3 regions of the Caldanaerobacter subterraneus subsp. tengcongensis MB4 genome follow, and region 1 is predicted to be linked to each of the others. Evidence: riboswitches for the same ligand, from Rfam matches in the RefSeq annotation. Region 1 holds a riboswitch; each other region holds the start of a gene.
What was found. Region 1 has a riboswitch for S-adenosylmethionine ahead of TTE_RS10275 (homoserine dehydrogenase). Riboswitches for the same ligand answer to the same signal wherever they lie in the genome.

Region 1 (8,006 bases):
TTAAAAGCTGCACTCTCGCTTTGACTATATAAGCCCTCTCTCCAAACTCTTTCACATACCTTATCCCGTGGTAAGAGGGGTCAGGTTCTGTAAGCTCTGGAAACTTGCCATTCGCCCAATTAAATTTTCCAGAGTCCACAATTACACCTCCGATAGAAGTACCATGCCCTCCTATAAACTTTGTGGTTGAGTGGACTACTATGTCTGCCCCAAATTCTATAGGCCTTGAAAGATATGGAGTTGCAAAAGTATTATCTACAATAAGGGGTATACCTGCATTGTGAGCAACTGATGCTATTTTTTCTATATCAGCCACATCAATTTTGGGATTGCCAATTGTCTCTACGTATAAAGCTTTGGTCTTCTCCGTTATTTTTTCTCTAAAATTTTCAGGGTCACTTGGATCTGCAAACTTCACATTTATACCAAATTTCTTAAGGGTAGAGGCAAAAAGGTTATAAGTCCCGCCGTAGAGATTCGTAGAAGCTACAATCTCATCTCCAGCCCCTGCAATATTTGTAACAGCTATAGTTATAGCAGCCTGCCCTGAAGCTACTGCCAGCGCTCCTACTCCCCCTTCTAATGCAGCCATTTTCCTTTCAAAAGCGTCTACAGTGGGATTCATCATCCTCGTGTAAATATATCCGTCTTCCTTTAGAGAAAATAAGTCTGCTGCATGCTGCGTGCTCTTAAAGGCAAAGGAGGTAGTTTGGTAGATTGGCAGCGCTACTGCACCAGTAGTAGGGTCAGGTTCCCATCCCTCATGAATTGCTATAGTAGAAAAACCGTATTTTCTCCTCATTCTTCCTCTCCTCTTTCCTAAATTTTTACATTACTTCTACCAAGTTTTCAAACTCGCTTCTCTCTTTTAAATTTTCTTCAGGCAAAACCTTAAAAACAGCCTCCAGTACAGCTACTTTTTCTAATTGCTCTTTTAACCCTTCCACTGTCCCGTTTACTTTCACTATAGCGGTAAAACCATTCCCACCAAATGATGACTTTTCAATAGATACCCAATTCCTTTTTATAAGCTTTAAAACCTCTTTTAAGCCACATACATTGTCTTTTTTGAGCTTCAGCCTTATATAAAAGGTATCAGTAAAACTTTCTTCTCTAAAATTGACTCCTGTAACTTCAGATTTACTGCCCAGTTTATAATTGATGAGTATATCTATCAAATCAGCAACTATTGCATCTCCAGTGGGAAGTTCTCCTGCCCCTCTTCCTATAAAGACATATTCCCCGAAGCTACTTCCCCTCAGTATTATTGCGTTATTGACCCCTTTCACTTTTGAAAGCAAACTATTTTCCGGAATTAAAGTAGGCTCCACTCCTGCCGAAATATAATTTTTAAATTTCTTTGCCCATGCAAAAAGTTTAAACTCATACCCCCATTCTTTTGCTCTTTCTACGTCTTCCTCTTTGATTTCCTCTATCCCCTTCCGAGGTATAATTTCTACCGGGACACTTACGCCAAAGACTCTTTTTACAAGTATGCCAAGCTTAAAAGTTGCGTCAAAGCCTTTCACATCGTAATCAGGGTTAGCCTCAGCATAGCCCAATTCCTGGGCTTCATTAAGAGCTTCCTTATAGCTTTTGCCTTCTCCCATCTTTGTTAGAATGTAATTAGTAGTCCCGTTTACAATGCCACCAATGAAATCCATCTCATCTGTAATTTTTAGCCTGTCTATCTGATGAAGTATAGGTATGGCTCCACCTACACTGGCTTCGCACCTTAAGTACACCCCTTTTTCTGCTGCAATGCTCCCAAGCTCTTCTCCGTACTTTGCGATAAGCTCTTTATTTGCCGTAATCACATGCTTGCCAGAGAGAAGTGCCTTTTTGACGTACTCATAAGCAGGAGAAATTCCGCCTATAGCCTCTATCACCACCTTTATCTCTTCATCCTCCAAAATCTCCCGAGGATCATTAGTCAAAAGCCCTGCTGCATCGACTTTTCTCTTTTTGTGCAAATCCTTCACAAGCACTTTCTTTATCTCCGGATAAAATCCCGTACTCTCCTTGATATATCTCCCTCTAGAATTAACTATTTTAAATACTCCTGTCCCAACAGTTCCAAGTCCCATCAACCCAATCTTTACCCTCATTTTGCACCTCCAGAAAAATTCTTAGGCCCTCTTCAATGAGAAGAGGGCCTAGTAATCACAATTACTCGGCCTCTCCTCTCATCTCTCAGGCTGGGTAACCCCAACCTGCAGGAATTGGCACCAAGCACTTACGTGCCGGTTGCCGGGTTTCATCGGGCCAGTCCCTCCACCACTCTTGATAAGAGGATTGAGCCATTTTATTAAATTTTATGCGTTGTAATCTATATTATCACTTTGAAATTTTAAAGTCAAGAAAAAATTTTCCCTTGCTTTTATTACTAATTTCTGTTATAATAAAGCAAAAGATTGAGGGGGAATTTTTATGGAGAAGTGGCAATGCACAGTATGCGGATACATATACGACCCTGAGAAAGGAGACCCATCACAGGGGATTCCACCAGGCACTCCTTTTGAAGAACTGCCAGATGATTGGGTTTGTCCGGACTGCGGGGCAGGAAAAGACCTGTTTGAAAAGATGTAGGGAGCAGTTGCTCCCTATTTTTGTTGATTTTTTGTGAAAATGTGATTATAATTTTATGCAGTTACTCTAAGTAAAATTCTTGGAGGGTGTTTATTCTTAATGAGTGGAGGTTATAGGAGGCTTACTCCTGAAGAAGCCTTGGAAATTGTAAAAAAAGAGCAAAGAGGAAAACTGAAAATATTCTTGGGATACGCTCCTGGCGTTGGAAAAACTTATGCTATGTTAAACGAAGGAAATAGGCGTCTCAAAAGGGGGCAGGATGTCGTAATAGGCTATGTAGAAACCCATGGAAGAAAGGACACAGAAGCTCAAATAGGAAATTTAGAAATAATACCTCGGAAAAAAATTGAATATCACGGTATGATATTGGAAGAAATGGACGTAGATGCTATAATAGCACGAAAACCCGAAGTAGTTCTAATTGACGAGCTAGCCCATACCAACGCTCCTGGTTCAAAACACAAAAAGAGGTATGAGGATGTCCAAGAAATTCTGGAACACGGAATAAACGTGCTCACTACCCTAAATATACAGCATATAGAAAGCTTAAACGATATAATTCAGCAGATCACAGGAATAGCAGTAAGAGAAACAGTACCTGACAGCATAATAGATAACGCAGATGAAATTGTAGCAGTAGATTTAACTCCAGATGCTCTGATAAACAGACTAAAAAGAGGGGATGTATACCCCTTAAGTAAACTGGATGAATGTCTTTCTAATTTTTTCAGAAAAGGCAATTTAAGTGCTTTAAGAGAATTAATGTTAAGACTCACCGCTGAAGAAGTAGACCTGGAGTTAGAAGAATACATGAAAGAGCACGGAATAGAGGATACATGGGAAACAAATGAGAAAATAATGGTATGCATAACGCCAAATCCTCTATCTAAAAAACTCATACGAAGAGGTGCAAGAAGGGCGAGAAGATTTAAGTGTGACTGGGTTGTCGTATACGTGGACTGCACTCATTTTTTGGCACCAAAACTTACTGAAAAAGACAAAGAAGTTTTAGAAAGTCATTTTATGCTCGCAAAGCAATTAGGTGCAGAAGTTTATACCTTAAGAGGAAAGAGCGTCTCCGATGAACTTTTGAAGTTTGCTAAAAAAATGCACATAACCCAAATAATAATCGGACACTCTCAGAGGTCATGGCTTCAGACCTTGTTTAGAGGCTCTACTGTAATAAAATTGATTAAAAAAGCTAAAAATATCGAGATACACGTAATTCCTTACACAAAATAAAAGCTCAAGGGGTAATGAAAAATGCAGAACAAATTTGGATTTTCCCTTTCAATTTTTCTGTTCACATTAATTCTCACCATGACAATGGTTCTATTTTTCCATAAACCACCTTATATTCCTCTTTTTATAAGCTATATGTTTACATTTTTTGCTTTATTAAAATACTTCTCCGCCAAGGAACTACTAAACATGTCCCTAAAAGGTGTAAAAAGAGGGATAAACGTGATGATAATACTGCTTCTTATAGGAGCACTAGTCGCACTCTGGAAGCAAAATGGAACACTTCCAGCCCTTATATACTACTTTTCCCGCTTTTTAAAGCCACATGGATTCCTTTTGACCTCTTTTGTCATCACCTCAACAATATCCATGATTCTGGGAACCGCTGTGGGAACAGCCAGCACCATTGGAATAGTAATAATTGGACTTGCTCATGCCTTTGGATACCCTCTCCCTGTAGTGGCTGGTGCTGTAATTTCGGGTTCTTTCATAGGAGACAGAACATCCCCTTTGGCAGGAAATGTAGCTCTTCTTTCCGATATGGGAGAAATACAGCAGTACAATGTATTAAAATCTCTGTTTAAAACGGCAATTCCTGTATTTACAATTACAGCTTTTTTGTACTACCTCTTTGACTATCATTTAAATTTTTCTGCCAAATATGACATTAGCAATCTCTTCACAATAATAGTACAGAGCTATCGATTAAGTGCAATATTATTCATCGCACCGCTCACAATAATAATATTGGCCCTTTTTAGAATCCCTACAAAGACAAATCTTGCAATTGCTGTATCAATTTCCTTCTTAAGTTCAATAATTTTGGGGTACTCTCCTCTTGACTCATTAAAAGTAATTCTTATAGGAAATACCTTTTATTCTCCCGAATTTAAGTCCATTTTTAGCGGTGGCGGAATGGTTTCAATCCTCCCAATGATAGGAGTAGTAACCTTTGCTACTGCTTTGGCAGGAATATTAGAAGATGCAGGAATAATAAAAAGTGTATTTCAAAGCATAGATAAAATTAAAAATTTCAAACTTGCCTATTTAATCACTATGCTTTTAAGTACTCTCATGGCAGTAATAACCTGCAACCAAGCTTTATCCGTAATTTTGCCCTCGCGAATAATGATAAACGTATATGAAAGATTAGAAATTGCAAGAGAAGAAATGGTAAGAGCCATAGCAGATTCTGGAATGATACTGGCGGGAATAATACCCTGGAATTTGGCAGCCATGCTACCTGCTGCAGTATTAGGAGTAAAAGTAACTGAATATTTGCCCTATGCATACCTAAACCTTTTATTTCCCCTCTTATCAATAGCTTTTGTTTTTGCAAAAGACGCAAATGAGTTGATAAAATTTTATCAAAAATTTGTTGAAAAGGGGAGAAATTTATTGCAAAATTAAATATGTAAAGTTTAAAAACAGGGGGGAATAAAAGGCTATGGTAGATGTAATAGAACTAGCTGCTCATTTAATGGCTTTATCAGCTCGAACAGCTCCTAAAGCCACAGGAAAAGATTTTATCAAAACAAAAGTTGTAACAGGAGACGATTTGATTCGACTTGCAGAAGACATGATAAAATACGGTGAAGAGACAGGTAAAAGAAATTTTGACAGGGACGGAAATAACGTAGCAAAATCCGGCGCTGTCCTGCTCATATCTTTAAGCAACGCACAAAAGGTAGGTTTAAACTGTGGAGCCTGCGGATACGATTTTTGCAACGACATGCCAGATTTTAGAAAAGGCGCGGAATTTGACGGTCCCATATGCGCCTGGAGGTTAATCGACCTTGGAATAGCAATAGGTTCTGCTGTAAAAACTGCAAGCATTTTAAATGTGGACAACAGAATCATGTACAGAATTGGGGTGAGCGCCAAAAGGCTTAAAATGATTGAAGGCGAAATTGTAGTGGGAATACCTCTTTCTGCTACAGGCAAAAACATATATTTCGACAGATAAAAATTCCCCTCTCGAAAAGGGGAATTTTTTCTCACATATTTTTGAACCCCTCACCCAACACCTCATGGGCAGTAGAGAGTATTACAAAAGCAGAGGGGTCAATGCTTTTTACCAAATTTCTCAGTGTAGTAACCTCTCTCCGGGTAACTACACAAAGCAGCACATTTTTCTCTTGCTTGGAATATCCTCCTCTCCCTTTAAGCTCTGTAACACCTCTTTCCATCTCCTCAAGTATAGACTTTGTGATTTCCTCATACTTGTCAGAAATTATTATGGCTATTCTTTCGTCCCCACTGCCTTCCTGGATTAGGTCAATTACTTTGATAGTGATAAACTCTGTAGCAAGAGCATACAAAGCTAGCTCAGGGCTAAAAACTATCCCTGCCATGGTAATTATTATAAAGTCTATGATGAGTAAGATTCTTCCTACGCTCAAAAAATGAATGTACTTGTGTAAAGTCATTGCCGCCATGTCAGTGCCACCAGTAGTAGCGCCATATTTTATGACAATGCCAAGTCCAACCCCCATTATTATTCCGCCGTAAACTGCTGCCAGCATTGTATCATGGGTCAAAGGCTTCAAAAAAGCGAGAGCATCTATAGAAACCCCCAGCAAAATCGTAGAATAAAGGGTTTTCGCTCCAAACCCTGTCCCTAAAACTTTTGTAGCAATTAAAAAAAGGGGAATATTAATAGCCAAGGTCACAGCTCCTATGGGCCATCCAAACAAGTGCTGCAATACTACTGCAAGGCCACTAACTCCTCCAGGTGCAATCTTATTAGGCGCCAGAAATAAATCTAAAGAAAGGGCCACAAGAATTGTACCTACTGTCACCCAGAAAAAATCTATTATTACTTTTTTTGCAGTAATCTTCCTCATATTTTCCTGGTTACCCAAACTGTACAAAAATCTACAGTTTAGACAGCTGGGGTATTTATAGTCCGCCCTTCAGACTTTCCCAGCCCCAGCAGGCGGTATTTGGGAAAGCCATAGCCCCTGCCCCAAGAAGCAGGAACTTGCGCCCCTTACGGGTCTCTCCACTTACCCTGAATTATCAATCCTTTCAGGGTAGAGAAGTCTCTTTTTACCTTCTCAGGAGAGAGTGGTGTTACCACCGCTACCTTGAGAACTTGCCAGAAATCATTGGCACTAAAACTTGTTCCATACAGAGGTCTTAGCACCTTTCCTGACTCACTCTCAAGGCTTTGTAAAAATTTTATTGCTCTGTTTATCTCTTTTAAGTGCCTTTTCTTCAAATACTTGTTTTTGACAGTATTTTTTACATGCTTTTTTAATTCTTCTAATTCTTCTACAGTCAATGTGTTGAGAAAGTTTATATAGTTATTCGGTATTTTTTCTTCTTTGCCCAACCCTCTTCTTGCTATTACATAGGCTGCTGATATATCTTTTGTTACCATGTACTGCGGTGCATATTTTAACATCCCTATTATTGATGTGTAAGAAGGGTCTACTTCTATTACTTCTATCCCTTCTCTTTTTGCCAGAGTTTTTATTTTTGAAAGAAGGGATTTATAGCTAAAGCTGTGCCTTATCCTTCTTGATTTCCTCCCTGAAAAGTCTCCTCTTTTGCCTTTTTCTTTTATGTCTAATTCTTCAATCACTATTGCCTTTCTTTTCTCTTTTGCTATTTTTACTATCTCATGAGCATACTGCCATCTGAAGTATTCTCTTTTGTCTTTACTGCCACTTGATAGTTCTGGCATTGGTATATTCCCATAGCTTATTAAATTACCTTTTTCATCTACTTCTGCCCATGATATGTTGTCTGGATATGCATTTACATCTATTCCTATGACTCCTTTGTCAGTTGTTATTTTTATTTTCGGATATTCTTCTTCTATAGCAAAATAGGCGTATATATTGCCATTTTTAAGTTTTAATTCTACAGAGTAGGGTATATTTGATTCCGCAATTTTCTGAAGGAGTTCTTCTCTGTCTTTATTCTTTTTCCATCCCGCTTCTATTTTTGCATATACATATTTTCTTTCTCCCACGTTTATCCTTAAGAAAGTGCCATTTTCTTTTACTTTTATCCTTGTGTTGAGATTTCCTTTTTTGCTCTTATCCCCTCTTGAATATAGATTTCCTTTTCATTTTTCTTGCCACTTTGTTTTTAATTTTTGATATTCCTTCCCATTTATATGGCGATTTTGAAGTTTTTTAAATAAGTCTCTTCCTCCAAAAATG
Region 2 (8,006 bases), 330 kb from region 1:
TTGGTTCAATGCCCAAAGACCTCATTGCTTCCATGGCAGTTTCTACTATGTGCATGTGCTTTTCTATAACTTCTCTCATGTTATAGTACTGGTCTTTAAGTTCCAGCTCTACTGTACCTTCTCCATATTTTTTATTTAGAGCTTCTACTATGCTTTTTATATACTCCTTTTTATCTGAAAAAGCCTGTTTGTCAAAATCTCTTATGATGTAATACATTGATGTTTCTTCTACAGTGCCTTGAAAGTTATTTAAGTGGTAGAAGCCCTGATATCCTTCTGTGTGTTCAGGTCTTTCTAGTTCTGGCAGCATGTTCTGAAGCTCTATTCCTATTAAAATGGAATTTTTCATTTTGCCTTTTGCAGTTCCAGGATGAACATTTCTGCCGTGTATCTTTATTTTAGCGCTAGCAGCATTGAAATTTTCGTACTCTATGGTGCCAAGTTCTCCTCCGTCTACAGTGTAGGCAAAATCGCAGGCGAATTTTTTTACGTTGAATTTGTCTACTCCTCTTCCAATTTCTTCGTCAGGAGTAAAGGCAATTTTTACATTGCCATGTTCTATTTCTGGGTGGTTTATTAAATACTCAATTGCAGTGATTATCTCTGCTATTCCAGCTTTGTCGTCAGCCCCCAAAAGGGTAGTGCCGTCTGTTGTTATCAAGGTCTTTCCTATGTAGTTTTTTAATTCAGGGAATTCACTTGTAGAGAGGATTATGCCTTTTTCTTTGTTTAGCACTATATCATTTCCGTCATAATTTTCAATTATTTGTGGTTTTACGTCTTTACCGCACATGTCAGGGCTTGTATCCATATGAGCTATAAAACCTATGGTAGGGATTTTTTTATCTGTGTTGGCAGAAAGCAGTGCTGTGACGTATCCATTTTCGTCTACCTCTACCTCAGATAGTCCTAATTCTTTTAATTCTTTTGCTAGTTCTCTTGCAAAGATAAGCTGTCCTTCTGTACTCGGGAAAGTGTTGGAATTTTCATCTGAAGTTGTGTGGTATTTTACATATTTCAAAAAACGTTCAACTACTTTTGACAATTTTAACCCCTCTTTCTCTTAAAATTTTTCCCAGTGTAAAACTTCAGAAAGGTCTTTTTTGTATTTGGGTTGTGGATCTTCAGCAGGGTAACCGAGCGATATTATTGATATCATGCGGAGATTATCAGGCACGTTTAAGTATTCATTTATTTCCTTTTCATAACTTCTATTATAACCCGCTACCCAACAGGACCCTATTCCGTAGGCTGTAGCTGCAAGCAGTATGTTTTGCGTAGCAGCGGAACCGTCTTCTAAATGATGCTTATTGTCTTTTTCGCAGTATACTATCACACAGGCTGCTGCGTTCTTAATAAAGTCTCCATAAGTTGCTTTTTCTGCTATGAATTTGAGCTTTTCTTTGTCTGTTATGACAATGAAGTGCCATGGCTGAGCATTGTTTCCACTAGGTGCAAGCCTTGCACAGTCTATGATATCTTCTAAAATTTCTTTTGGGATGGGTTTATCAATGTATTTTCTTACACTTCTTCTCTTTTTTAAAACTTCTAAAGCCTCCAACATTTTCACCTCCCAGATAATATTATATCCTATGAGGGGTAATTCTCAAAAAAGATTGTGAGAGGAATTAACTTTGCTAAACTTGTGCAATATAGTTTTATGGTATAAAATTATTATGTAAATAAAAGAAAATGGAGGTTTACATATATGAAAAAGCTGATAAGTTTTGATTATTCAAAAGCTTTGCCTTTTATTCACCCTCACGAGATTGAGTATATGGAAAAACATGCTAAATTATCTCTAGAGATGGTGTTGAAGGCAAATGCCCAAGGCAATGGCTTTTTGGGATGGGTAAATTTGCCTAGAGACTATGATAGGGCAGAGTTTGAAAGGATTAAAAAGGCAGCGCATAAAATTCAGTCCGATTCTGATGTCTTGGTAGTTATAGGGATAGGAGGTTCTTATTTAGGTGCTAGAGCTGCCATTGAGATGCTGTCCCACTCTTTCTATAACCTACTTCCAAAGGGTAAAAGAAACACGCCAGAAATATACTTTGCAGGCAATAGCATAAGTTCTACCTACTTAAAGGACCTTCTAGAGCTCATAGCGGACAAAGAAGTCTCTATAAATGTGATTTCAAAATCTGGCACGACAACAGAACCTGCAATAGCTTTTAGAGTATTCAGAGATTTTATGGAGAAAAAATACGGCAAAGATAAGGCCAGGTCTAGAATATATGTTACTACAGATAGAGAAAAAGGTGCTTTGAAAAAATTAGCTGATTCCGAAGGGTATGAGACTTTTGTGATACCTGATGATGTAGGGGGAAGGTATTCTGTACTCACCGCAGTAGGACTTTTGCCTATAGCAGTAGCGGGTATAAATATAGACGAAATGATGGAAGGAGCATATGAGGCTTCAACTGTATACACAAAGGAAGATTTAAGTGAGAATATAAGCATGCAGTATGCTATTTTGAGGAATATTCTTTACAGAAAAGGGAAAGCCATAGAGATACTGGTAAATTACGAACCAAGACTTCACTATTTTGCTGAATGGTGGAAACAGTTATTTGGCGAAAGCGAGGGAAAAGACCAAAAAGGGATTTACCCTGCTTCTGTAGATTTTACTACTGACCTTCATTCTATGGGACAGTTCATACAGGAAGGCAGCAGAAACATATTTGAGACTGTATTAAATGTGGAGAAACCTGCGAAAGATATCATCATAAACGAAGATAGAGACAACATAGATGGGCTTAACTTCCTGGCAGGGAAGACGATAGATTTTGTAAACAAAAAAGCTTTTGAGGGGACGCTTCTTGCTCATACAGACGGAGGAGTGCCCAATTTAGTGGTTAACATTCCAGAAATAACTCCTTTCTACTTTGGAAATTTAGTTTACTTCTTTGAAATGGCTTGTGCAATAAGCGGATATATAAATGGCGTTAATCCTTTTGACCAGCCGGGAGTAGAAGCTTATAAGAAAAACATGTTTGCACTTTTAGGAAGACCAGGATTTGAAAAAGAAAGGGAAGAACTAGAAAGGAGATTAAGAGGATAGTAAAAAGTCCGGGCATTCACCCGGACTTTTTATTTGGTATACATGAGGTCATAATATTCTTGAAGCATTCTGTTTGCAGAAAAGGCTTCAAAAGTAGTTCTTATACTTTCTTTCATCATTTCTTCCCATTTTTTCTTATCGTTGTAGTAGGTGGGTACTACTTTATTGAGAAGCACATCATATAGAGCTTCTGCATCGTGCTTGTCAAGTTCCTCAAAGTTGTCTGATTCAAACCCATCTCCGAATTGCCAACCATTTACTCCATCAATGCAGGCTTCTGGCCACCAGCCATCGAGGATGCTCAAATTTAAAACGCCGTTCATTGCAGCCTTCATGCCCGATGTACCGCTTGCCTCAAGAGGCCTTCTTGGGTTGTTAAGCCATACGTCTGCGCCGCGAGTGAGCATTTTCCCGATCGTCATATCATAGTCTTCCAAAAATACTACACTTTCAGGGTATTTCTTTGTCATCTTAACAATTCTTGCGACAATTTCTTTGCCCACGTCGTCCAATGGATGGCCTTTTCCTGAAAAGACAATTTGTATTTTTCTGTCTCTCAAATATTCACCGATGGCCTTTTCATTTGTGAAGATAAGGTCGCTTCTTTTATAAGGAGCAGCTCTTCTTGAAAAACCTATAAGGAGTTTGTCTGCGTCTAGTTTCACTCCTGTCTTTTTATATACAAAATCTATTAACTCTTTTTTCAAAAGGTTGTGGGTTTCCAAAAGACCTGTTCCTTTTTTGTAAGCTTCTGTTATCCTCTTGTCCACCCACGTACCTCTATGAATTCCGTTGGTTATAGAAATGATGGGGGCTTTGTTCTCTATATGTTGCCACATTTTGTTAGCAGTTTGGCCATGCAATTTTGATACACCGTTTGCAATTTTAGAAAGTCTTAGTCCTGCTACAGTCATGTTAAAAGGTACCCCACCTATTTGAGCCAACTGTTCTATAGTAAGCCCGTTGTTTGCTCCCATGTACATTAAAAGTTCCAAGTCGTGAGATTCGTTTCCTTCTTTTACAGGGGTGTGAGTTGTAAAAACTATTTCTTTGCGGGTGGCTTCCCAAGCCTCTTCAAAAGACATCCCTTGATTTTCCATTTTTTCTCTTATAAGCTCAATACCAGCCAGAACTGCATGCCCTTCGTTGAAGTGGTAGATGTCAACATCAATTCCTAAGGCTCTTAAAGCTCTTACACCGCCAATTCCTAGCACAATCTCCTGCGCAACCCTTTCCTCACCAAACCATCCGTAAAGCTGGCCTGTTATCCATCTGTCGCCGTTTTCAGGAATGTCTGTGTCTAAGAGGTATAAAGGGGCATTGTCAAAACTATCCACTAGCCAGACTTTGCAGTAGACATCTTTATTTCTTATCTTTACTTTGACCTTTACCCCTGTGTCTTTTAAAAAGTCGTAATTGCGGGTATAATTGCGGTATGCATCGTAAGGATAGCCGTCTTCACCGATATGCTGTTCAGTGTAACCCTGTTTCCAAAGTATTCCTATCCCTACGACTGGAAGACCCATTTCCTTTGCGGCTTTAAGGTAATCCCCTGCTAGAATGCCTAAACCTCCAGCGTAAAGCTTGAAGTTAGATTCAAGGCCGTATTCCATGCAGAAATAAGCTACTCTTGGCAGTTTTTTGTTTTCCATATTAATCCTCCTTATTTGCAACAGTAGTTAACTATATTATAATATTAAACCTCTGGTTATGCAAGTGTTTGCACAAAAAAGAAATGGAGGAGCGGATGAAATTGAAAATTTTCTATTGACATAAAAGTAAAAAGGTAGTATGATAAAGAGTAAATAATTTTAACAATTTAATACTTTAAAATCTCTTATCAAGAGAGGTGGAGGGACTGGCCCGATGAAACCCGGCAACCAGCCTTAGGGCATGGTGCCAATTCCTGCAGCGGTTTCGCTGAAAGATGAGAGATTCTTGTAGTCTCTTCTTTTAGCGAAGGGACTTTTTTATTTTTAAAAAAGGAGGGGCATTAAATGTTGAAAAATGAAAAGCTGTGTAATAAACTTAAAGAAAAGAAATTTGTAATAACTGTGGAAATTTCTCCCCCCAAAGGGATAGATGTAACTAAAACTATCGAGGAAGCTCGAAAACTTAAAGGTGTGGCAGATGCTCTCAATATAACTGATTCACCGATGGCAAATATGAGGATGAGCCCCATAGCCTTGGCGCATATACTTCAGGACCACCTTAACATTGAAACTATTTTTCATCTAACCTGCAGAGATAGAAATCTCATAGGGCTTCAATCAGAGCTTTTAGGAGCTTACGCCCTGGGGGTTAGAAATATACTAGCTTTAACCGGTGATAATCCTTCTTTGGGAGATACACCCCAAGCGAGGGGAGTCTACGATGTAGATTCTGTAGGCCTTTTGAAGATTATAAAAGCTTTGAATTCAGGTTTTGATTACAATGGGAATAAGCTCGATTATCCTACTTCTTTCTGTGCAGGAACTACTGCCAATCCGAATGACTTGAGGGATGAGGCCATAGAAAAGCTGCATGTGAAAGTAGAAGCAGGAGCTGAATTTATACAGACCCAACCGGTGTATGATGAGGAGATTCTTTTTAAGTTTTTGGACAAAGTAAAAGATCTGAAAGTACCTGTCCTTGTGGGAATACTGCCTTTAAAAAGCTATAAAATGGCTTTAAGATTGATGGAGAAAGTGCCAGGGATTGAAATACCAGAAAAAGTTATAAAAAGGCTCCAACATGGCGGAAAAGAGGAAGGAATAAACTTATCCGCCGAGTTTATAAAGAACATAAAAAGTGAAGTTGCGGGGATTCACATAATGCCCATGGGAAGTGTAGACTTTGTTTTTGATATAATCTCTAAAGTGGAAGGAATAGCTATAAGTGCTAAAAAGGCTGAGACGAAGTAATGGGGGGATGAAAGTGGTAGATATTTTTAAAGAATGTGAAAATAGGGTTGTCGTTTTTGACGGTGCTATGGGGACACAGCTTCAGGAAAGGGGACTTAAAGCCGGGGAATGCCCTGAGTATATAAACTTAAAAATGCCTGAGGTGGTTTTTGACATACACAAAGCCTATATTGAGGCTGGAGCCGAAGTCATAGAGACTAATACTTTTGGGGCAAACAGAATAAAACTTGCAAAATACGGACTTGAGGACAAAGTAGAAGAGATTGTAACGAAAGGGGTGGAAATAGCGAGAAAGGCGGCGGGAGATCGTCCAGTAGCCCTCTCTGTTGGCCCAACAGGTGAACTTCTTGCTCCATTTGGAGATATGACTTTTGATGAGGCTTATGAGGTTTTCAAGGAAGTGGTAGTAGCCGCTGAAAAAGCAGGAGCAGACATTGTGATCATAGAAACCATGTCAGATATGTTGGAGGCAAAAGCTGCAATTTTAGCAGCTAAGGAAAACACCAATATGAAGGTCATATGTACCATGACTTTTCAGGAAGACGGACGAACACTTATGGGTTCGGACCCTGTGACGGTAGTAGTAAGTCTACAGGGTTTGGGACTTGATGCAATAGGAGTTAACTGTTCTACAGGGCCGGATAAAATGGTAAAAGTTGTTGAAAAGATGGCTCAAGTGGCGCGTATTCCCATAATTGCTCAGCCGAATGCCGGTATGCCTGTCATAAGGGACGGGAAAACAGTTTACGATTTAAAACCTGAGGAATTTGCCAGTTTCTTTCCACAACTTGTTGAAAAAGGCGCTTGTATAGTAGGAGGTTGTTGCGGTACTACTCCATACTATATAAAACTGGTAAAAAAGGCTGTAGAAAATTTAAAGCCTAAAAAGCTGGAAAATAAATTTACAGCTCTGTCTTCAAATACCCGCACAGTTTTTATAGGCAAAGAATACCCTTTAAGGGTGATAGGAGAGAGGATTAATCCTACAGGAAAGAAAAAATTAAGCGGAGCTCTTTTGTCAGGAGATGTCAATTTAGCTGTTGAGGAAGCTTTGAAGCAGCAAAAGTGCGGGGCCGAAATATTAGATGTCAATGTAGGGGTGCCTGGGATAGAGGAAGAGGAAATGTTGCCAAAGGTAGCGTTTGAAGTTGAAAAGGCGGTGGATTTGCCTTTGCAGTTAGATAGTACCAATGTAAAAGCTATAGAGAAAGCGATAAGAATTTTAAGAGGAAGGCCTATAATAAATTCTGTTAATGCAAAGGAAGAGAGCTTAAAAGAAGTATTGCCAATAGTTAAAAAGTACGGAGCATGTGTAGTTGGGCTTACAGTGGGGGATAAGGGATTGCCAAAGGACAGACATGAGAGGGTTGAAAATGCCAGAAAAATACTGAAGAAAGCAGAAGAGTACGGAATTCCTAAGGAAGATGTGATAATAGACCCCGTGGTGCTTACTGTTTCCTCAGAACAAGGAGCAGCAATTGAAACATTAGAAGCGATGAAAATAATATCAGAGGAATTGGGTGTAAACACGGTTGTAGGGCTAAGCAATATATCTTTTGGTCTGCCTGAAAGAAAGCTCATAAATTCGACTTTCTTGGCCATGGCAGCTTCACACGGGCTTACTGCGGCTATTGTAAATCCCTGCGATGAATCCTTGATGGACACTTTGAGGGCTTCTATGGTTTTGCTTAACAAAGATAAAGGAAGTGAAAATTATTTAAAAGTGTATGGGCAAAGGGTAAAGCCGAAAGAAGAAGTCATAAAAAGACATGAGGAAGATTTTAGCAAAAAGCTGTATGATCAGATTTTAGAAGGGAAAAAGTCGGGAGTTGAAGAAATAGTAATGGCACTCCTTGAGGATAACCCTCCCCTTTCACTAGTGGATGAAATTATAATACCTGCGCTTAAAGAAGTAGGGGACAGGTATGAAAAAGGTATATACTTTTTGCCACAGCTTTTGAGTTCTGCGGAGGTCGTGCAGAGTGCTTTTAAATTGATAAAGGAAAAGCTTCCAAAAGGCACTGCTTCAAAAGGGAAAA
Region 3 (8,006 bases), 1.1 Mb from region 1:
AAGGTCTTACTGCCATCTGAGTGGAACCGCCCCCATCGAGGTTTAGAGCATCGTAGGCTCCTAATGAAAGCATAAGACTTGCTAGCTCTTCTTGAGTCATTCCTCTGTAAGGAGGACCGTCCACTGTCACCATAAGCACATACCTTTTATCTTTTGTATACCCAATAGCTGTTCTGGCAGCATATCCTTTTATTTCATGGGTGAATGGGTATATTTTCCCGCCTTTTACCAGTATTGTCCCTCCGCTTACAGCCATTTTTATATCTTCAAAAGGAGGATTGGTAGTTATATCCTTCTGAATTTTATCCCCTGGGCTTAGCCTAAGAAGGAGATTGCCTATATCCCCTGATGCAGCCAGAACATATCCTCCTTCAGGTATTTCAGTGGAAGGCTGTCCCTGTCGAACTTCTATTACGGTATCATTTTGGTCTACTACTACCTCTACAAGTTGCGGCACATTTTCATTAGCACCAGGAGAAAATCTATACCAGTCTCTTGTGTACATTACCGTGTACTGAAAAGTACTGCTTATTTTATTTATCGCAGCGAGGAATACAGTGGTTCCATCAGGTAAAGTTATTGACATTTTCTTTGTCCAGTAATCTATATAGGGTGTGCCTGTTTTGTCAATATAGAAAGTCGCCATTTTACCGTTTGAAGCAGGGTCTGTTATTAAATTTCCGTCTTTGACTGTTGCACCTATCACAAATCCCGTTTTTGTATCAAAGAAGTCACCATTTATGGCTGCTACAGCTCCATAAGAATTTGCCATTTCTCTTATAGGCATCCTTTCCTTTATGCCGGAGGGGCTAAAAATGACAGAAAGGTCCAGATAAGGGTCTTTTAAGTCAATTTTTAAAATGTTTATATTGATAAATCCTTCAGGGGTAAAATAAAGGAGGTTTGTGTGAGTGACTCCTTTAGTCACTATTTGTGTCTGTTCCTTTGATTCTAAGACAGTATAAGCTGCCTTTACATTTTCCACTGAAAATGCGATTACCAGCAGTATGATGAGGATAGAAATTAGCTTTCTTGAGAATATTTTCAATTTTCTTCCTCCTTTGTTGAATATATTTTCTTCTACAGGTGAATTATACCACAGGTATATTACAGTCGTGTTACACAAATATTAAGATTTAATTAAATTTGGCGCATTCTTTAAAAAGAGGGAGAATAAAAGAGTATAAGCGAGGAAAATGGCTGTTTTTAAGGTTTTATACCTGTTGTTTAAATTCAATTTTTTTATTATAATTTATCTTGCTACTGCGGTCGGGATGTAGCGCAGCTGGTAGCGCACGTGCTTTGGGAGCATGGGGTCGGGGGTTCAAGTCCCCCCATCCCGACCAGTGTGGTCGTGTAGCTCAGCTGGGAGAGCACCTGCCTTACAAGCAGGGGGTCATAGGTTCGAGTCCTATCGCGACCACCATTTCAAACTAAATAAAAGCGTGGAGGGATACCCAAGCGGCCAAAGGGGGCAGACTGTAAATCTGCTGGCGTATGCCTTCGATGGTTCAAATCCATCTCCCTCCACCATTTTTAATTTATGAGACCTTTTTAAGGTCTTTTTTATTTTACCTTATTGACTTCAAAAAAGAAAGTAGTATAATATTTTTTAGAAACTAATTTTCTCATGATAAATTTTTGCAAGGGGGAATTTTTATGAGAGAGATGACAAAGAAAAACTTACTGGATGCTTACGCAGGAGAAAGCCAGGCTCACATGAGGTATCAAATTTTTGCTGATGTGGCAGAAAAAGAAGGCAAGCCTAATATTGCCAAACTTTTCAGGGCTATTTCCTATGCAGAACTGGTGCATGCCACAAATCACTATAAAACCCTGGGCGAAGTAGGGGACACAGTAAAAAATTTAGAAAAAGCGATTGAAGGGGAGACTTTTGAGGTAGAGGAGATGTATCCTGCGTATAACGCTGTTGCAGAACTTCAGCAGGAGTCAGGAGCCAAAAAAAGCATTCATTATGCTATTGAAGCAGAAAAGATACATGCAAAACTTTACGCTGAGGCAAAAGAAGCAGCATTAAAAGGGGAAGACTTAAAAATTTCTAAAGTGTACATATGCCCTGTATGTGGATATACATCAGTAGACGTGCTTCCAGAAAAATGTCCTATCTGCGGGGTGCCAAAAGAAAAATTTGTAGCCTTTTAAAGTGCGCTTTTTAGCGCGCTTTTTTGTTTTTACAAAAATATTTGACATACCTTGTAAAGTGTGATATAGTAGACAGCAGAAAATTTAATAACACGCTCTTATCAAGAGAGGTGGAGGGAAAGAGCCCGATGAAACCCGGCAACCTGTCCTTTTAAGGATAAGGTGCCAATTCTCTCAGAAGATTTTTTCTTCTGAAAGATGAGGGTATGCCTCTTCTTTTAGAAGGGGTTTTATTTTGCTCTTAAGGAGGGAAGAAGATGCGTAGACTCTTTACTTCTGAGTCAGTCACTGAAGGGCATCCTGACAAGATCTGTGACCAGATTTCAGATGCCATTTTGGATGAAATTTTAAAAAAAGACCCTTACGCCCGCGTGGCATGTGAGACAGCTGTAACTACCGGCTTGGTTCTGGTAATGGGAGAAATTACTACAGAGTGCTATGTGGACATTCCCAGGATAGCCAGAGACGTCATAAGGGATATAGGCTATACCAGAGCAAAATACGGCTTTGACGCAGACACCTGTGCTGTAATCACTTCCATTGACGAGCAGTCTCCAGACATTGCCATGGGAGTGAATAAGGCTTTAGAAGCAAGAAGAGGAGAGCTGACAGATGCCGAAATCGAGGCAATTGGCGCTGGAGACCAGGGCCTCATGATAGGCTTTGCCTGCGATGAGACAGAAGAGCTCATGCCAATGCCCATAATGCTGGCTCACAAGCTGGCCAGAAGATTGGCTGAGGTCAGGAAAAACGGCACATTGAGCTATCTAAGACCTGATGGAAAAACTCAGGTGACAGTAGAGTACGAGGAAGACAGGCCTGTCAGAGTCGACTCTGTTGTGGTTTCAGCTCAGCATGCTCCTGAGGTTGACCATGACACGATAGAAAAAGACATAATTGAACATGTGGTAAATGTGATTATTCCTGAAAACATGATGGACAAGAACACTAAAATTTTTGTGAATCCTACTGGCAGGTTTGTGCTAGGAGGTCCCCAAGCAGATAGCGGCCTTACAGGGAGAAAGATCATAGTAGATACCTATGGTGGATACGCAAGGCATGGAGGCGGCGCATTTTCAGGGAAAGACCCAACAAAAGTTGACAGGTCAGCAAGTTATGCGGCAAGGTATGTGGCTAAAAACATCGTAGCGGCAGGTCTCGCTAAGAAATGTGAAGTACAGGTGGCGTATGCAATAGGTGTGGCAACACCACTGGAGGTTGAGATAAACACATTTGGGACAGGCAAAATTTCTGATGAAAAAATATCAGAAATTGTAAAGAAAGTTTTTGATTTAAGGCCTGCAGCCATAATAAGAGATTTGGATTTGAGAAGACCTATTTATAGGCAGGTTGCTGCTTATGGCCACTTTGGAAGACATGACTTGGACCTGCCGTGGGAGAAAACAGATAGAGTAGATATATTGAGAAAATTAGCAGGAATATAGTTAAAGCCCGGGTTTTGCCCGGGCTTGTGGCGTTTTTTATATATTTTTTGTAACGCCAGAGATTTTTAAAACCGCTCCGCTAAAATATATTATACATTAGTTTTGACAAAAATAAAAGGCCTAAACCCTTTATATCCTCCTCTAAATAGGTTAAAATTAAGTTGTAAAATATCTTTAACGGGTGGAAAAGCCATGGTAGAAATAGAGGGTGTAGTAGAAGAGATAATCTTTAGAAACGAGCAAAACGGGTATACGGTTCTGGAATTGGATATTGAAGGGGATATGGTGACTGCTGTAGGTGTAATGCCCTTTGTTACGGTGGGAGAGAGAATAAAGGTGCAGGGGGAATGGGTAGTCCATCCTGATTACGGAGACCAGATACGAGTTATCAATTACCAGACTCTTTCTCCCAATACCCTGGAAGGGATAGAGCGCTTTTTAGCATCAGGCCTGATACCTGGGATTGGCCCTGTCACCGCGAGAAAGATTGTAGAAAGATTTGGGCTTGACTCTCTTCATGTTATAGAGACAGAGCCTCACAGGTTGAGGGAGATAAAAGGTTTAAGCGATGAGAAGATAAAGAGAATAAGTGAAGCTTATGAGATGCAGAAGGGAATAAAAGAAGTAATGGTGTTTCTACATCAATTCGGGATTTCTAGCCATATGGCTATAAAAATATACAAAGAATACGGGAATAATGCAATAGAAATCATCAAGCAAAATCCTTACAGACTTGCTGATGACATATTCGGCATAGGATTTAAGACTGCTGACAAAATTGCGGAGAGCTTGGGCATTGACCCGCATTCCACATACCGCATTTCTGCAGGGGCAAGGTATGTTTTAATGCAGTACGCTGCAAATGGGCACACCTATGTGCCAAAAGAACTCTTAAAAAAAGAAACTGCCCAGCTCCTCGAGGTAAGCGAAGAAGAAGTGGAGGATGCTTTTGTGCTTTTAGCTCAAAATGAAAAAATACACATAGAAAGGTTTGAGGACGAAACAGTAGGGGTTTATTACATCCCCTATTATGTGGCAGAACTTCATACTGCAGAAAGGCTTTTTACAATGACAGTGACCCAGTGCGAAGACCTCAAAATAGACGTGCAAAAAGAAATAAGGGATTTTGAAAAAGAAGCAGGAATAGTTTTAGAGAAAACTCAAAAATTGGCGGTAGAAGAAGCCATAAAGAATTCGGTCGTGGTCATAACAGGAGGACCTGGCACGGGTAAGACTACGATTATAAACTGTATAATAAGGATTTTTGAAAAAGCCAATAAAAAAGTGGCCCTTGCTGCTCCTACAGGAAGAGCGGCAAAGAGGATAACTGAAGCAACGGGAAAAGAGGCAAAGACCATTCACAGGCTTTTAGAGTATACCTATACGGAAGAGGAAGGGAAAGGGTTTAATAAAAACGAAAAAGATCCTTTAAAATACGATGTAATCATAATAGATGAAGCTTCTATGGTGGATATTTTGCTTATGAATGCTCTTTTAAAGGCTATTCCTGCCGGATCAAGGCTTATTCTTGTGGGAGATGCTGACCAGCTCCCATCTGTTGGAGCGGGAAATGTTTTAAGAGACATAATAGACAGTGGAATTGTAAAAGTGATACGGCTAAAAGAAATATTCAGGCAGCAGAAAGAGAGCCTTATTGTAGTAAATGCCCACAAGATAAATAACGGCGAATATCCTACCTACAATGACAAAAATGGAGACTTCTTCTTTTTAAGCGTAGCTACACAGGAAGACATGCTAAAGACAATACTAGACCTTGTGACTAATAGGCTTCCTAAAGCTTATGGCTTTCATCCGGTTAACGATATTCAGGTCCTTACTCCCATGAAAAAGGGAATAATAGGAGTGCACAATTTAAATATAGAACTTCAGAAGGTCTTAAACCCTCCTTCTAAAGACAAAGCAGAAAAACCAATGAAAGAATTTACTTTTAGAGTCGGTGATAAAGTGATGCAGATCAAGAACAACTATAGAATGACCTGGAAAAGAGGGCATGAGGAAGGAGAAGGAGTTTTCAACGGTGACATAGGGATAATCCAGTCAATAGATGAGGAACTTCAAGAAGTTACCGTGTATTTTGACGACGAAAAAGTAGTGACTTACGATTTTTCCGATTTGGACGAACTTACCTTATCTTACGCTATCACAGTTCACAAGAGTCAGGGCAGCGAATTTCCTGTGGTGATAATGCCAGTGACATACGGACCTCCTATGCTTTTAACCCGCAATCTTCTTTACACAGCTGTTACAAGGGCAAAAAAGCTGGTGGTTTTAGTAGGGCAGGAGAAATATTTAAAATTTATGATTGACAACAACAGGATTTCTAAAAGATATTCAGGACTTCTTTCCAGGCTAAAAAAGACCTTGATTTACATCCAATAATTTATAGAAAAGTGTAAATTTTAATTTATTTGTGCCGATAACATAATTGAAAGAAGAAAGCGATGAGGGATGTATAAATGACTTTTTTGGACCTGCTTTTTCCTCCCAAGACCAGTTGCATTGTTTGCAATGCCTCTATAAAAAGTGGATACTTGTGCGATAGGTGTAAGGCATCTCTTGAAATTATCAATGGCAAAAGGTGCAGAATATGCGGCAAGCCCCTTAAAGAAGGAGAAATATGCAGTGATTGCCTCAAAACACCGCATTATTTTAAACAAAATGTAAGTCCATTTGAATATGAGGGCGTGGTAAAAGAACTCATAGGAAAATTTAAATATTTCAATGAAAGGCACTTAGCTTCATTTTTCGCCGATTACATGGCTGATGCAGTAAAAAATATGGGCTGGAATATTGAAGTCATAGTTCCCGTTCCACTTCACAGGATAAGACTTGATGAAAGAGGATACAATCAGTCTGAACTTCTGGCAAGGGAGCTTTCTTACAGGCTCAATATCTTCATGTCAAAAGCTCTAAGGCGGGTTAAGAATACCACAACTCAGACTGCTCTTCACAGAGAGGAAAGGATGGAAAATGTAAAAGGGGCTTTTAAAGTTACATATAAAGATACAATTGAAGGGAAAAATGTTCTTTTAGTGGACGATGTTTTGACAACAGGGGCAACCCTTGACGAATGTGCGAAAGCATTGAAGGAAAATGGGGCAAAAGAAGTTTATGTTGTCACTATTGCAACTGGCAGGATGTGATGGGGATTATATAAAAGGGGATGAAAATTATGGAAATAAGGAATTGCAAGCGGTGTGGAAGGCCTTATATCTATACGGGAAAAGATTTATGCCCTGTGTGTTATCAGCAGGATGAAGAAGACTTTTTAAAAGTTCGCGATTATCTGGACCTGCATCCTAATGCCACAATGCTTGAAATATCTCAAAATACTCAAGTTTCTGCGAAAAAGATAATGGATTTCTTAAAAGAGGGCCGCCTCATACTTTCGCCGAGCAATGTCAACATAGGCTTAAAATGTGAAAGGTGCGGCAAGCCAATACTTAGCGGAAGATTTTGTGATGAATGCAAGCTCGAGCTTGCGAAGGAGCTCACAAAAGGGTATGAATCTAAAACAACCAAAGATGAAGATGAAACGAAAGGTGAGAGGTTGTATGTATACGATACAAAGAAAAAGAAAAAATGATGCGAGATTAAACTTTTGCTTTGTTGAGTCGATATTAATGGTAGTACGGGGGTGTTGAGAATGAAAATCTACAATAACAATATTGATAAAATAATGTCAATCTATAGAGTTAACTCAATAGAGAAGGTAAAGCCTAATAAATCGGAAATAAAGGATAAAGTAGAAATTTCAGAAGAGGCTTTAAAACTTGCCAAGAATTTGAGCCAGTTTGAAAAAATAAAAAATCAAAAGATTGAGGATATAAAGTCAAGGCTTAGCTCAGGTACTTACAATGTTAAAGCTGAAGATGTGGCTGACGCCATCATCAAAGGTGTGCTTCTTAACAAAAAAATTTAATTTTAAGGATGTGCGTAAAAATGAATGCGAGTGAAAGGCTTTTAGGCCTTCTAAAGGAAGAAATGGCAATATATGAAATTTTACTTGAACTGGCGACAAAAAAAACTGACATAATAATCCATGGGAAGATAAAAGAGTTGGATGAGACTGTGCAGATGGAGAGAAATTTCATAAAAAAGCTCGTCGAATTGGAAGAAAAAAGGGAAAACACTTTAAAAGAGATGGGTAAAGGAGAAGGTGTGACTATAAGCGAGGTTATAAAAACTCTTCCTCTCGAAGAAGCTATGGAGTTTAACAACGTTAAGGAAAGATTGAGCGCTGTTTTAAAAGAGTTAGGCGAGAGAAACGATTTGAACATGGCTTTAATTGAGCAGGCGCTGGAGTATGTGAATTATTCTATCAAGGCTATATCGGAAGCTTTAGAGGAAGACAAGGGCATTTATGGGGAAAAAGGA

Region 2: linked by a shared signal. The riboswitch ahead of TTE_RS08660 (methylenetetrahydrofolate reductase) and the one ahead of TTE_RS10275 (homoserine dehydrogenase) in region 1 are both predicted to bind S-adenosylmethionine.
Region 3: linked by a shared signal. The riboswitch ahead of metK (methionine adenosyltransferase) and the one ahead of TTE_RS10275 (homoserine dehydrogenase) in region 1 are both predicted to bind S-adenosylmethionine.

Annotation. Positions count from the first base shown of each region.
Region 1 is NC_003869.1:2,074,390-2,082,395, forward strand. Features, by position in the region: gene TTE_RS10270 (homocysteine synthase) at 1-802, opposite strand, end outside; gene TTE_RS10275 (homoserine dehydrogenase) at 828-2,108, opposite strand; SAM riboswitch class I at 2,184-2,293, opposite strand; gene rd (rubredoxin) at 2,431-2,589, shown strand; gene TTE_RS10285 (universal stress protein) at 2,689-3,831, shown strand; gene TTE_RS10290 (Na+/H+ antiporter NhaC family protein) at 3,853-5,241, shown strand; gene TTE_RS10295 (ferredoxin domain-containing protein) at 5,279-5,797, shown strand; gene TTE_RS10300 (YitT family protein) at 5,829-6,677, opposite strand; partial or broken gene TTE_RS10305 (IS200/IS605 family accessory protein TnpB-related protein) at 6,824-8,006, opposite strand, start outside.
Region 2 is NC_003869.1:1,747,262-1,755,267, reverse strand. Features, by position in the region: gene pepT (peptidase T) at 1-1,045, opposite strand, end outside; gene TTE_RS08675 (nitroreductase family protein) at 1,064-1,561, opposite strand; gene TTE_RS08670 (glucose-6-phosphate isomerase) at 1,709-3,064, shown strand; gene glgP (alpha-glucan family phosphorylase) at 3,094-4,716, opposite strand; SAM riboswitch class I at 4,899-4,998, shown strand; gene TTE_RS08660 (methylenetetrahydrofolate reductase) at 5,062-5,967, shown strand; gene TTE_RS08655 (homocysteine S-methyltransferase family protein) at 5,981-8,006, shown strand, end outside.
Region 3 is NC_003869.1:497,985-505,990, forward strand. Features, by position in the region: gene TTE_RS02305 (phosphodiester glycosidase family protein) at 1-1,042, opposite strand, end outside; tRNA gene TTE_RS02310 (tRNA-Pro) at 1,271-1,346, shown strand; tRNA gene TTE_RS02315 (tRNA-Val) at 1,351-1,426, shown strand; tRNA gene TTE_RS02320 (tRNA-Tyr) at 1,448-1,533, shown strand; gene TTE_RS02325 (rubrerythrin family protein) at 1,660-2,163, shown strand; SAM riboswitch class I at 2,259-2,368, shown strand; gene metK (methionine adenosyltransferase) at 2,421-3,608, shown strand; gene TTE_RS02335 (SF1B family DNA helicase RecD2) at 3,801-6,008, shown strand; gene TTE_RS02340 (ComF family protein) at 6,086-6,772, shown strand; gene TTE_RS02345 (TIGR03826 family flagellar region protein) at 6,802-7,215, shown strand; gene flgM (flagellar biosynthesis anti-sigma factor FlgM) at 7,276-7,551, shown strand; gene TTE_RS02355 (flagellar protein FlgN) at 7,572-8,006, shown strand, end outside.